DNA from 3 places in the Brevibacillus sp. JB24b genome. Region 3 is predicted to be linked to each of the others. Evidence: predicted binding sites of a transcription regulator. Region 3 holds the regulator's gene; each other region holds the start of a gene.
The links. The regulator Rex, encoded in region 3, represses fermentation and respiration genes when NADH is low (regulators of the CRP and FNR family bind a similar motif). The targets are predictions, from matches to a motif close to TTGTGAAATATTTCACAA.
Positions count from the first base shown of each region.

Region 1: nirB (nitrite reductase large subunit NirB) is a predicted target of Rex. The motif match lies at 3,710-3,727, and genes of this name have one in related genera.
Region 2: adhE (bifunctional acetaldehyde-CoA/alcohol dehydrogenase) is a predicted target of Rex. The motif match lies at 1,573-1,590, and genes of this name have one in related genera.

Region 1 covers NZ_JBNVQV010000001.1:1,149,322-1,154,315, reverse strand. The annotation lists gene pflB (formate C-acetyltransferase) at 1-505, opposite strand, end outside; gene ACQV1I_RS05775 (nitrite reductase (NAD(P)H) small subunit) at 873-1,193, opposite strand; gene nirB (nitrite reductase large subunit NirB) at 1,243-3,678, opposite strand; gene ACQV1I_RS05765 (Cof-type HAD-IIB family hydrolase) at 3,947-4,729, opposite strand; gene yunB (sporulation protein YunB) at 4,875-4,994, shown strand, end outside.
Region 2 covers NZ_JBNVQV010000001.1:4,789,444-4,794,437, reverse strand. The annotation lists gene ACQV1I_RS22450 (GntP family permease) at 1-42, shown strand, start outside; gene ACQV1I_RS22445 (3-hydroxybutyrate dehydrogenase) at 112-894, shown strand; gene ACQV1I_RS22440 (HesB/YadR/YfhF family protein) at 989-1,276, opposite strand; gene adhE (bifunctional acetaldehyde-CoA/alcohol dehydrogenase) at 1,676-4,285, shown strand; gene ACQV1I_RS22430 (ABC transporter substrate-binding protein) at 4,660-4,994, shown strand, end outside.
Region 3 covers NZ_JBNVQV010000001.1:2,110,705-2,115,698, reverse strand. The annotation lists gene ACQV1I_RS10340 (amidohydrolase) at 1-916, opposite strand, end outside; gene ACQV1I_RS10335 (redox-sensing transcriptional repressor Rex) at 955-1,578, opposite strand; gene ACQV1I_RS10330 (ComEC/Rec2 family competence protein) at 1,590-2,531, opposite strand; gene dinG (ATP-dependent DNA helicase DinG) at 2,591-4,994, opposite strand, start outside.

The sequences.
Region 1 (4,994 bases), 960 kb from region 3:
TGATACCTGCACGACGAGCCTTTTTCATATCTTCTGTATAGGCATCGAAAACACCTTGGTTATGTGTTTTACGAATATTGGTAAACAAGTTAATGATAGATTCTGGCACTTCAAAGCCGTACGCTTTGCAAGCATCAATCATCATACGGATACCACCGAAAGGTTGAAGTGAACGTTTAAATGGTTCGTCTGTTTGTAAACCTACAACCTTTTCTTTATCTTTATCCAAGTAACCTGGTTTATGGGATGTAATGGTAGAAGGAGTGTTAACATCTACATCAAGCACACCACCATTTTCACGTTCTTTTTTGGTTAAGTCAGAGATGATATCCCAAAGTGCTTTTGTATTAGCTGTAGCACCGGCCAAGAATTTATCATCGCCATGATATGGAGTGATGTTTTCTTCAATGAAGTCACGAGTATCAATCGTTTTTGTCCATTTCCCTGGCTTAAAACCTCTCCATGCGTGTTCGAATGTCTGTAGGTCTTTTTCTTGAATCGCCATCTTACATACCTCCTCAAGTATTGGCTCGTTGTTCTGTACTCGGCAGCACAACTCTTTACATGAGGTGTCTCTGCCTGTAACGAAGGCCATTCTATATTGTTAAAAAGCTATTGAAGGATCTGTTGCGTAAGAGAGCTTGTTTGGATTCTGAACAGCTGCTCTTTACAACTTCATCATACAAGAGAGATTGTATGATGGTGTGTGAAAAAGATCACATATGCACCTATTTTGTGATATGGTTCACAAATTTGTTTCATTTATCTACTAAAACTGTTTTAATACCAAAAAGCATTGATATATAACACATTTCAGACCATCAAAAAAGAAAAATGATACAGGTTATATCCCTGTATCATTCATTTCTTCCTTACTCCATATTCACGGTAACAATATCCCCTATCACCTGTAATTGATAGATTTTTACTTGGCCTGTGTCCGGTTCCTGAACCTGACCGCTTTCTAAGCAAATCTTCCAATCGTAGAGAGGATCATACACATATTTACCAGAGACAATTCCTTCCGATATAGGACCTCCTCGATACGGACTTTTATCTTCGAGCGCATACATACTCCCATCTGATAATCGAAAAACGCAGATTCGTTCCTCTCCTACCTGTACCACTCTTCCCAGTTGAACAGGGAACTCTTCCACTTGTCCAATGGTTATTGTTTTAGTGAACTCCCCCATGCTGTTTTACCCCTTTTCGCTTGACATTGGTCCGTTTCGCATCTCTGTACTATGACAGACTTTCTACCTTAATTGGTTCAAACAGCTGTGTTCTTGTTTCTTGATCTTGCAGTACTTTTTTCCATGGGTCTTGGACTTGACCAAGTGCCAATTCGATACGAGCAAAAAGCTCCTGGCGATTCTTCACATCTTCGACCACATTTTTAGTGATATCTTCTAGCCCCATTCGCTCAACCCACTCAGAAGTACGTTCTAAATACTTTCCTGTTTCACGATAGTACTGGATAACTGCGCCGCAAATCTCAACTAGCTCCTCATCATTTTTTACTTTGCACAATAAGTCTGCGACACGTGCCTTTATACCACCATTACCGCCAACATAGATTTCCCATCCGCCATCGTTACCTACAATCCCGATATCTTTCGTGCAGGACTCGGCACAGTTACGCGGACAACCATTTACCGCCATTTTAAATTTAGCTGGCATATCGAGACGCTCGAATTTTTTTTCCAAAGCAATCCCCATACCAATCGAATCAACTGTCCCAAATCGACAGAAACGAGAACCAACGCAGGTTTTTACTGTACGCAAAGCTTTGGCAAAGGCATAACCGGATGGCATATCAAGCTCTGCCCAGACTTTTGGCAGGTCTTCCTTCTGTACACCTACCAAATCGATCCGCTGCCCACCTGTCATTTTCACCATTTTCACATCATATTTCACAGCAACATCAGCGATTTTCTTTAAATCTTCTGCTGTTGTTACTCCACCGTACATACGTGGTACCACCGTATAAGTACCGTCTTTATTAATGTTAGCGTTCAAACGTTCATTCACAAAACGAGAAGCCTTTTCATCCTGATACGTTGTTGGATGAATCATTCCCAAGTAATAGTTCAATGCAGGACGACATTTGGAGCAGCCTTCTGGGTTTTTCCATGCTAATACATGCATCACTTCTTTAATCGTAGTTAGACCCATCTCTTGTATCTGTGCTACGATTTCATCACGGCTCAACGTGGTACATCCACAGATGCCTTGTTTGTTCGCATTGACATCAAAATGATCACCGAGTACATACTGTAGCACTTGTTCCACCATTGGCTTACATCCCCCACAGGATCGTGCTGCACCTGTGCAAGCTTTTATTTCATCAACCGTTGAGCAACCTTGTTCCTTTATCGCTGTCACAATACTGCCTTTCGTTACTCCGTTACATCCACAGATAATCTCTTCGTCAGACATTTCCGCTACTAAAGCTGCTTGGTTGCCCCCACCACAACATGTTCCTGAGCCCATTATGGAAGCGTACACCTCGTCAGTCATTTCTGTTTGAGTGTTGACCAGCTTTTGTAAGCGAACGGATTCACTCACATCGCCGAATAGAATCCCTCCAACGATTTTGTTATCTCGAATCAAGATCTTCTTATAGATTTTCTTCCAATCATCCTGCATACGTACGATGGTCATATCTGCTTGATCCTGAAATTCACCTGCTGAAAATACGTCTACGCCAGAAATTTTTAATTTAGTGGATACGACTGAGCCTTCATAGCCTTTCGTCTCAATCTCACATAAATGCTTAGCTAAAATAGCCCCCTGCTCAAATAACGGAGCTACCAATCCATAACAAAGTCCTCGATGCTGACTACATTCCCCAACAGCATACACATCTGGTGCAGACGTTTGTAGCAGGTCATTTACAACAATCCCTCGTGCTACCTCAATATTACTTGCTTTGGCCACGCTGGTATTCGGCACTATTCCTACGGCCATCACAACAAAATCTGCCTCCAGTATGCTTCCATCGGAAAAACGTAGTCCCGTAACACGTTCATCCCCAAGTAGCTCTACGGTTTGTTTTCCCATCGCAAATTGGATGCCCTGACGCTCTAGTTCTTCTTTTAGCATGTTTGCTGCTATGTCATCCAATTGACGTTCCATCAAAACATTACCTAAGTGAACAACCGTTGCTTCCATACCTAAATGAACCAAGCCCTTAGCAGCTTCCAATCCCAACAATCCGCCACCAATTACGGCAGCTTTTTTACAGGTCTTAGCCGCTTCCATCATTTGATTACAATCATGAATGTCTCTAAAGCCAATTACTCCTTGTTTATCCGCACCAGGTACTGGTAAAACAAATGCTTGAGAGCCAGTAGCAATAATTGCTTTATCGTAAGAATATACCGATCCATTATCCGTATACACCTTTTTAGCTTCGGTATCAATCCGAGTCACCGCTGTACCCGTCTGTAGTTCAATCTGATTTTCTTTATACCAGCTATAGTTGTTTAACACGATATCATCAATCGTTTTACTACCTTCCAGCACATAAGATAGCATAATGCGGTTGTAGTTAGGATGAGGTTCGTTTCCTATAATCGTGATGTGATACCTCTCTTTGTTGTGCTTCAAGATTTGTTCAATTACGTTGACACCAGCCATTCCATTTCCAATTAATACGAGACGTTGTTTTTTCATAGACAATCCTCCCAAAATCTTCTATATATGTTTGTGAAATAATGCACAAAAATAACTTTACAAGATTCTACGTGAGTTACGTAGTCTACTTTTTACTCCATTTAAAACGCTGCTATATCAAGGATTTACTAATCCTATTATCTGTGTACAGACCGAGTATAGTATAGAAAAAGACCAGCAGATGTGTGGTAGATCACAGGTAAAACGACAATTTATCTAGCCGATAAAATAAAGCCGATCGACTCCTAACAAGACGATCGGCTTTCCTCTATAACAAAATGTTCAATTCCCTTAAAGCATGGCTAATACCGCCCTCATCCACATGCTTCGTCACATAGTTGGCATGCGGAAATACCTCTGGATGCGCATTTCCCATCGCTACTCCCATCCCTACATAACCGATCATCTCAATGTCATTCTTACCATCACCAAATGCTACAGCTTCAGATTTGTCTACGGTAAGGTGCTGTAGCAAGGCTTCGATGCCTTTTGCCTTGGAGCCATCCTTTGGCATCACATCTAGGGACACGTTATGCCAACGGAAAAAGCGCACATTTGTCAGAGCATCGTCTTGCTCGTAGACCTCCTCTTCTCCTTCTGCGCAATGAAGCCAGCATTGGTAAATCGGCTTGTCACGGAATACCTCTGCATTCATACCAGGTGGTTCAAATAAAATAGAAGAAACAGCACTATTCACCATCTCATTTTCCTCATGTGTCGCATAAAAAGAATCGTCACTTAAATATACGAGTGCATGATTGCGTTCCATTACAAGCTGGTATAGTTTCTCGATACTTTCGACATCAATAGGGGTAGAATAAACCACTTCCCCTTTGTGCTCTACATACGCACCATTAAAGCACACCAGTGTCTCAATTCCTAAATCCTCCGCGAGTTCACGAACATGAAAGGGGGAACGCCCAGTAGCAATAACCGTATGAATCTCGCTATCCTGTAACTGACGAAGGGCTTCTCGAGTATCCTGTGGAATTTGCTTCTGTTCATTTAATAGCGTGCCATCCATATCAAAAAAGATAACCTTATAGGACATACGCTTCTCTCCTTTTCTCTGACTTATCCTTCATTATAGACGAAATATTCCTACGCATTAAGTGAAGTTCTTTGCACGAACCCTAGGCAAGCTGGCATGTTTCCCCCTCTTTGTAACATATAGTCTACAGATGGGGTGATCCAAGATGGCTATTCGCATGAGACGACGTCGCATTCGAGCGTCAAAAAAGAAAATTTTCTTTATTGCTTTCATTGTCTTTCTCGCAATAATCATCCAGAGTATCGTTTTAGTGGAGCAAAAAATT
Region 2 (4,994 bases), 2.7 Mb from region 3:
GTCACGGTTTTCATACTGGCTTTCGTGGTTTCCATTTTCTAATGGGATGGGTGTTGAAAAAGATAAGGATAAGGCTTTTGCCATGATAATAAGGAATAGGAGAAATGTCTAATGGGGTTATTAGATCAAAGAGTAGCATTAATTACTGGGGCTGCGAGCGGTATTGGTTATGAGATGGCACAGCATTTTGCCAAGGAAGGAGCGATCATCGCCATTGCTGATCTTAATGCGGGAGCGGTTGTGATGTCAGCAGAGAAGCTACGTCAGCAGGGGAATAAGGTGATCGGCTTATGCTGTGATGTTTCAAATGAGGAGCAGGTTGCAGCCAGCGTACAGCGGGTTGTCGAAGAGTACGGCAGATTGGAGATTTTAATTAATAATGCAGGTCTACAGCATGTGTCCCCAATCGAAGAGTTCCCGACAGAACGTTTTGAGCTGTTGTTGAAAGTCATGCTAGTGGGACCCTTTTTAGGCATTAAGCATGCGTTTCCTATAATGAAACAACAGGGATATGGTCGGATTTTAAATATGTCTTCTATAAATGGACTAATCGGATTTGCGGGAAAGGCGGCTTACAACAGTGCCAAGCATGGAGTGATTGGACTGACGAAAGTAGCCGCATTAGAAGGGGCCGTGCATGGGATTACAGTAAATGCGTTGTGTCCCGGCTATGTTGATACTCCATTAGTACAAAATCAGTTGAAGGATTTGGCTGTTACTCGTAATGTACCGTTAGAAAAAGTACTGGAGGAAGTCATTTACCCATTAGTCCCTCAGAAGAGATTGTTGTCCGTAGAGGAAATTGCAGACTATGCTTCTATGCTGGTAAGCGATAGATTAAAGGGAGTAACAGGTATCGCCGCCGCTATTGATGGAGGATATACTGCCCAATAAAAAGCCTTTACCGAAGAATGCAATAGAAAAAGCAGGTAACAAAAGAAGAATCAGAGGATTCCTTTCGCTATTACCTGCTTTTTTATCTATTTTCTTATTGGAAAGAAAATGTAATTTCTTCTAAAGCTTCATTAAAATCAACGGTCATACTTTTATCTTCAATAAACCACATGTCATCTTGCTCAAAAAAGAAGGTGATGCCTTCAGCCGTACTGGAGAGTGCAATTTCATTCGGTTCGGCTTTAGAAATCCCCATGGAATAGCTTTTATGTAGGCTGGTGCCCCCACCGTATCGGACGAAAAAGCGAATGGAATCGCCTGATTTGAAGCCCCAGTCTTTTTTGAACCAAGCAAGTGCTTGTGGTGTAATGGTAATGGACATTGAGAGCCACTCCTTCATCATGTCATCTGGAGATTGGTCGATACAGAAGTATCCTTTTATGTAGCATACCAGATTTTTATTGAAACATGATAGGATATAAGTGTAAAGTCTAAAAAAGTTAGTTAAAAAAATACAGGCAAACGTGTGAGAAACATCACATACATATACGTAGTTATCGAGTAAGATTAGGGTGTACCAAGGAGCTGAATAGAGAAAGATAGCCCCAAGGTGGTTTATAAGGAATTGCTTTTATGCACTACTTAACATCAAATAACAAAAGTTCCTTGTAAACTAGAATGTGAAAAATTTCACTTTCGCTTTATTTTTTAACGTGTAAGTGAAAAAATTCACTAAATCTGTGGATACAATGCTTTCTTATTTAATAAGGAGGAAGAAACCATGAGCAATGAAGTAAAAGTGCAGGAGCAAGCAAAAGAAGAGGCAGTAAAAACAATGATTGATACCTTGGTCGAGAATGGTAACCAAGCATTAAAGGACTTTGCTAATTACGATCAGGAGCAAATAGACAGCATTGTAAAAGCAATGGCGTTAGCTGGGTTAGATAAGCACGTATATCTGGCCAAATTAGCTCATGAAGAAACAGGACGCGGTGTTTTTGAAGACAAGATGATCAAAAACATTTTCTCTACAGAATATATTTATAACAGTATTAAAAAAGATAAAACAGTTGGTCTCATTCGTGAAGATGAGCAAAATGGTATCATCGAAATAGCTGAACCGATTGGCGTAGTAGCAGGGGTTACACCAGTAACAAACCCGACCTCTACCACCATGTTCAAAGCAATCATTTCTATTAAAACAAGAAATCCAATTATCTTCGCCTTCCACCCATCTGCACAGAAGTCTAGTGCAGAAGCAGCGCGTACATTATATGAAGCAGCAATAAAAGCTGGTGCTCCAAAGAATTGTATTCAGTGGATTGATCAACCATCCTTAGAAGCAACGAAACAATTAATGAACCATCCAGGCACAGCTCTCGTATTAGCAACAGGTGGAGCTGGTATGGTGAAATCAGCTTATAGTACAGGTAAACCAGCACTTGGTGTAGGTCCTGGTAACGTACCTTGCTATATTGAGCGAACTGCGGTAATCGAGCGTGCGGTAAATGATTTGATCCTATCTAAAACGTTTGACAATGGTATGATCTGTGCTTCTGAACAAGCTGTAATTGTTGACGCACCAATCTATGAACGAGTTAAACAACTTATGATTTCTAATAACTGTCACTTTTTGACACCTGATGAAAAAGCAAAAGTGGAGAAGCTGGTCATAAATGAAAATACATGCGCAGTAAATGCGGATATCGTGGGAAAACCAGCCGCAGTCATTGCTGAAATGGCCGGTGTACACGTAGATCCTGAAACGAAAATTCTAATCGCAGAACTGACAGGGGTAGGTGCTGATCATCCATTATCCCGTGAAAAATTGAGCCCTGTCCTTGCATGCTACAAAGTGAAAAATGCGGATGAAGGATTCCGCCGTGCAGAAGAAATGCTTGAGTTCGGTGGCCTGGGACATACAGCAGTTATCCATACAGAAGACGATGATCTTATGGAAGCATTTGGAATGAGAATGAAGGCTTGCCGTATCGTAGTTAATGCTCCATCTTCTCAAGGGGCAATCGGAGATATTTACAATGAATTTATTCCTTCTCTAACGCTTGGTTGCGGTTCTTATGGTCGAAACTCTGTATCTACCAACGTAAGTGCTGTGCATATGATCAACGTCAAAAAGGTGGCGAAACGACGCGTGAACATGCAATGGTTTAAGATTCCAGAGAAAATATACTTCGAGAAAAATTCTATTCAATATCTGCAAGACATGCCTGATATCTCTCGTGCTGTAATTGTGACAGACCCAGCTATGGTAAAACTAGGCTATGTAGATAAGGTATTGAGAAATCTGCGCAGTCGTTCTCAATACGTTCATTGTAAAGTGTTTAGCGATGTAGAACCAGATCCATCTGTAACAACCGTACGTAAAGGAACTGAACTAATGGCGGATTTCCGACCTGATGTGATCATTGCATTAGGTGGTGGTTCTGCAATGGACGCTGCGAAAGCTATGTGGTTATTCTATGAATATCCAAATGAAGAATTCCAAAACCTATACCAAAAATTCTTGGATATCCGTAAACGTGTTTATAAATTCCCTAAACTAGGTCGCCTAGCTAAATTCGTAGCCATTCCTACCACTTCTGGTACTGGCTCTGAGGTAACACCTTTTGCGGTAATTACTGACCGAGAGAAAAACATGAAATATCCAATTGCTGACTATGAATTGACTCCTGACGTAGCGATCCTTGATCCGCAATTTGTAATGACTGTGCCAAAAGTAATCACTGCTGATACTGGTATGGACGTCCTGACTCACGCGATGGAAGCTTATGTATCCGTAATGGCGAATGATTTCACAGATGGTCTGGCTCTAAAAGCAATTCAGCTTATCTTTGAATACTTGCCACGTGCCTATAAAGACGGTGGAGACGAGGTCGCCCGTCAAAAAGTCCACAATGCATCTTGCATTGCAGGTATGGCTTTTGCTAACGCATTCCTTGGTATCAACCACAGCTTAGCACACAAATTGGGCGCTGAATTCCATATTGCCCACGGTCGTTCTAATGCGATTCTGATGCCACATGTCATTCGTTTTAATGCGACTGTTCCAAATAAATTCGCATCTTTCCCTCGATATGAAAAGTTCATAGCACATGAGCGTTACGCTGAAATAGCTCGCTTGCTAGGACTGCCTGCTAAAACAACAGAAGAGGGTGTAGAAAGTTTAATCCAAGCGGTAGTTACATTAGGAAAATCTTTAGATATCCCAATGAGCATTGAAGCGAATGGAGTAAGTAAAGAAGCGTTCGAAAAAGAAGTGGATCGCTTGGCAGTTCTCGCATTCGAAGATCAATGTACTACTGCTAACCCTAAAATGCCATTAGTTACTGAACTTGCAGAGATTTATCGAAACACATTCAAAGGCGTGTAGAGCTACACAATTTGTGTTAGCTATACCATATAGCTTCTCCTTTCCGATTTCATATGATAACCTTCCCTTCACACTACTAAATTGGGCGAGCCGAATCTGGCTCGCCGTTTTTTTCTTTTCCCTAGGCGACAGCGATATTTTTATTTTAATTGCTTTATTCTTACTATGTAAAAAATTGTAACGAAACGTTTGTTAATTTCAGCATATTTCAGAAATTATATTTACAGTCTTCAAAAAATCAGATAATGTATTACAAAAGAACCATAGCAGTACAGTTGAGAGAGTAGTAAGAGAAGAGTAGATAGGTTTTAAGTGAACAGTGCAGGTTAGACCAGTATAGTACAGGTTTTACAGAGCTGAGGAGGAGAGTTAAGATGAGAAAAGTAACAGGGTTTATCATGTCCATTGGATTAGCGTTGTCATTAGCTGCATGTGGTGCTGCACCAACTGAAAAGCAGGAGGGAGCAACAGCAGCTGGACAAAGTACTTCAGATAAGCAGGTCAAAATTGGTGTATCCCAATTTGTACAGCATCCTGCCCTGGATTCCATTTATCAAGGAATTAAGGATGGATTAAAAGATAAAGGCTTTGAAGAAGGTAAGAACCTGGAAGTAGATTATCAGAACGCAAACGGCGAACTGAATAATACGATCACAATTGCTCAGAAGTTTGCCAGCGACAAGAAAGACGTTGCAGTGGCGATTGCTAC
Region 3 (4,994 bases):
TATTGTTACTTGCTGAACTATCAGTTGCTAAACTTACACATACACCTTTTGCAAGCATCTCAGGAACCCTAGCTACACCACTAGCCAATTTTAAGTTACTAATTGGATTATGAGCTACTTTAACATCATATTTAGCCAACGTATCAATCTCTTCATCTGTTAAGTGAACCGCATGAGCAACTAATGTTGGGTGATTAAATACACCTAGATTCTCTAGGTGAGCAACTGGTCGTACACCATAATCCTGAACGTTTTGTTCCACTTCTGCTTTTGATTCAGACATATGAATATGTAATGGTACGTTTAATTCAATAGCCTTCTCAAGGATTTGCTGGATATACTCAGGAGAGCACGTATAAGGAGCATGCGGTGACATCATTGTATGGATACGACCGTTAGCTGCACCGTTCCAACGTGATGCGAATGATGCTGCTTCTTGTAATTTCTGTTGACGTTCTTCTTCTGAGCAAAACCCAATCACTCCACGGCAAAGTACGCCACGCATCCCAGATGCTTCCACCTCTTGAGCTACTGTATCCATATGATCATACATGTCTACAAAGGTAGTTGTACCCGTACGGATCATTTCGATAATAGAAATAGCTGTACCCCATTTCACATGCTCTGCTGTAAATTGACCTTCCATTGGCCACATTTTATCTTCCAGCCATTGTTTCAAAGGTAGGTCATCCGCAAATCCACGTAGTAGGGACATGCCTACGTGACCATGTGTATTAATTAATCCTGGCATTACATATTTATTTGTTCCATCAATGATCTCGTCATATGCTGATAAATCTTCAGGTGTTTTACCTACATATGTAATTTTTCCCCCGTCAAAGCCAACCGCTCCATTATAAATAACCTCATTTTGTTCATTAACAGTAATTACGGTTGCATTGGTAATGATTTTCATCAACGTAGACACTCTCCTCTTTTTCTGTTTTTGATTCCTTAATTTAAATAATAGGCTAAACTTTGTAAGCTGGAAGTCAAATCGTTATGATCAATTTTCACTTCTTTTTCAGTTCGAATCGTTGTTGGTGCAAAATTTAGGATCGCTTCTATTCCAGCTTCAATCAGTTTATTTGCCACCTCTTGTGCTGCGGAAGCAGGCGTCGTAATAATCGCCATACGAATTTGTTTTTCTTTAATAATTTCTTCCATTTGATCAATCGGTTCAATGACCAATCCACCTAAATCTTTGCCTATTTTCTGTGGGTCCGCATCAAAAATGGAAACAATTTTCATATTATCTTTTAAATAGACATTGTAATTTGAAATCGCTTGGCCTAAATTACCGGCTCCCACCAATGCTACATGAATCACTTGGTCCAATTTTAAGATATGACGAATCTTTTCAATCAAGTAATCTACGTCATAGCCAATACCTTTTTTTCCAAAGTCACCAAATGCAGATAGGTCCTTTCGAATTTGGGCTGGGTTAATATCCATTGTTTTGCCCATCTGTTGGGAAGAAACCGTTTTTACTTGTAACTCCTGTAGATTTGTTAAATATCGCAAATAGATCGGCAGACGGCGAACGACCGCTTCAGAAATTTTTGGTACTTTCCCCATAAATTGCACTCCTAACTTCGTTGTCTATCATGTATAGAGGTCTTGACTGCCTTTAAAACCTTATAATCTTGTCCATTAGAGAGAATGGTAATTGATCCATCCCGGCTAGTGACATACGTATCTGCCCATGATTCCTCCAAACGCTCCACCACTTCACGCATGGAGTCTTTCCACTGCTCCCGAGGAATGCCGGTTTGCACAACGGCAATCTGAGGATCCACCTTCGTTAAAAAGGCTTGAATAGAGGCTTGATTGCTACCCTGTGCCGCAACCTTTATGATCTCAGCAGGCAATAGAGAAGGATATTTTACAAGCAACCGCTCCTCTGCTTTTTCATTAATGGCACTGGTGAACAAAAATTGGAGTTTTCCTTGGGTCAGACAAAACACAAGCGAATTATCCTGTGGTGATAAAAACAGGTTCTCGCTGGGATGTAAAAATGTGATCTCCACATCTTTTCCCTCTAGTAATTGATCCTTTTCCTTTACATACACAACTTGCTTTTCCCTAGATATATGGATATTACTGTGAATTGCGAAGGCTGTCAATTTCGGCATGTAAATCTTATCAAATTGAATTTTCTCCGCTAACTTATCATAGCCACCAATATGAGTAGGTAAATCGTTTGTCAATAACAGGTAATCCACTTTTGTAACATGACGTTCAAGTAGCAAGGAAACCAGTTTTTCGGTATCCTTTTCGCTACCAGTGTCAACTAGCATGGTTTTTCCCGTTGGAAATCGAATGAGCGTACTCTCCCCTTCTGGTAAGGAGAAAAAAGTCGTGGTAAGTCCAACAAAATCTTCCTCCTGTTCAACAGCATCAGGATCCTCGATGTGCTGTAGCTGATGTGTAATCGCAATAGGTCGACTTGCTTCAACTGTTTGGGATAATCCAAGGATCATCATGCCTATACAAGTAACTAGCAATAGGTAATATCGGATTGTAGTCATGGAGCTGCCTCCCTCCTACTATATAGCGTAGATCAATTCATAACGAGCTTAACATTGTTTTATTGTAAAAATGGAGCTATACGCTCACGTAACGTAGTCCATGGACCTGTCTCTACCTGATATGGAGGCAAAGATTGCAAGAACATCCGGCCATATTTAGATTCTATAATTCGCGTATCAAATACAATAACAACACCGCGATCTGTTTGTTGACGTATTAATCGACCTACTCCCTGCTTAAAACGAATAACAGCATGGGGCAAGGAAAGCGTCATAAAAGGATTCTTTTTCTCTGCCTTCAGTCTTTCCGAACGTCCTTCCAATAGTGGGTGATTAGGAGGTTGAAAAGGGAGACGAACAATGATAAGGCAACTCAGTACATTCCCAGGTAAATCTACACCCTCCCAGAAACTATTCGTTCCCAAAAGTACTGTTTTTGTCCCTGTTTGAAAGCGACGTACCAGCTTACTTCTATTACTTGAATCAACGCCATGACCTAATAGTTCAAACTCTTCCCCTTCTAATAAGCTCTTCATTCCTTCATAAACAGCTCTAAGCATACTATATGAGGTAAATAGGATCATCGTCCGACCCTCACTTGCTCGAACAGCATCAACACAGCCAGCAATGACGGCTTCTACAAAACGGTGTTCTCCTTCCTTTGTTACAGAAGGGAAATCAGAAGGAATTACTATGAGTCCTTGTTGACCATAGTCAAAAGGGGATGGAAGTGAGAGCATTTCAACTCGTTCTTCAGGTAAATTTGTAAAACCCATTCTCTCCATAAAGTAGGTAAACCTATTCTTTACGGTTAGTGTAGCAGAGGTCATAATGATACTTCGTTTTGGTTCTAATAAAGTCGTGCGCAAGGTATCTGCTATATCTAGCGGTGTTTTAAAGAAAAAGAGTTGTTTGCGAGACGTTCTTGTCTCTATTTCCATCCAGCTTACGTGCCCATCCTGTTCTTCTACTAACAAAAAATGAAGTTTCACAGCCACTTGGCCGATTTCCTCTACTAAACCAGTAACATCCGTTTGCAAACGCTGTAAGGAATATGGAATTTCTGCCTTATACTGCAACAAAATGTTCAGTAACTGTTCGACTTCCTTAGCTACATTTCCTAACTTCTGTAAAATTAGATTGCTGGATTTTCCAAGCTTTTTATATTTTTTCTTAAAGTCTTCTGTTTTATATCGAAGTGTGGCTCTTTGTGATTCCCCTGTATCCATACTTCGTTCAGTTCCCCAATGATAAAAGAGTTGTAGCCAGTTCGTAACCGCCTCTTTTAGCATTTGCTGCTCGATCTTTACTTGTTGTAGATGCTGTTCTATTCTTGCCTTTTCAGCCGGTTGCCACACCTTCAATTCATTGGCTAACAGGAGTAGCATCTGCTTTTCCCCTTCAGTACCAAGCTGCTCTACCAATTGAAACAATTCTATACTGGAGAACTGCGTTCCAAAATGTTGACTTGCTACTTCATCAAGTTGATGGGCTTCATCAATAATCGCAACCTCAAAGGATGGCAGTACACCGTTCTCTTTATCAAGATCACCAATTAATAAAGCATGGTTAACAATAATCACATCAGCTTCTTTTGCTTGTTGTTTCGCCTGAAAGTAAAAGCAACGGCTAAACCACGGACACTCCCGATTTAGACAGGAGGCTGTGTCACTCTTGACTGATTGCCAAAATGACTGTCCACTAGGACTTAGACTAAGCTCTTCTACATCACCTGTAGTTGTTTCAGTAAGCCATGTTAAAACCTGCGCTTTGGCTAGCTGTATGTCTTGTGTTGCCCCTTCTTGGCTTTCAATGCTTTGTTCAAATTTTCGCAAGCACAGATAATTTCCTCGTCCCTTCAATTGGGCAGCTCGAAAGGAAAATGGCAACGCTTTTTGTAATAAAGGAATATCTTTGTCGAAAAGCTGGTCCTGCAAATGTATCGTATGCGTACTCACAATTACTGGCTGCTTATGCATACGGGCCCATAATATACTTGGTAACAAATATCCCAGCGATTTCCCCGTTCCTGTTCCTGCTTCTACCAACAAATGCTTCTGATCAGTAAAAGCCTGGTATACAGCATACATCATTGCTTCCTGTGGTTCACGTCTTTCATAGTGTTCATGATGAAGTGCAAAACCGTCGCCATCTAATGCAACCATACGTTCGAAAAAGGGTTCTAAAGAAAAATGGATCGGTGGTTGTTCCGATTGTTTCTCCGTCCATTTCTTACGTCGTTTCAATCCAAGATTCCGAAAGAGATCATACTTGCTTGCTTCCTCTGGTGTAGAAGTTGCAGTTACAAAGGGGTTTGCTTCGTCTACAGGAAAGCTCTGCATTAGCTTCTCCATCTCAATTTCTCTTAATAAGGTAGCAACATCGAAACGGAAAGAGGAGATCATCATCTGCAACCCTTGAATTGTAATAAGAGGTAGCTTATGAAGAATATCTAACAATCGT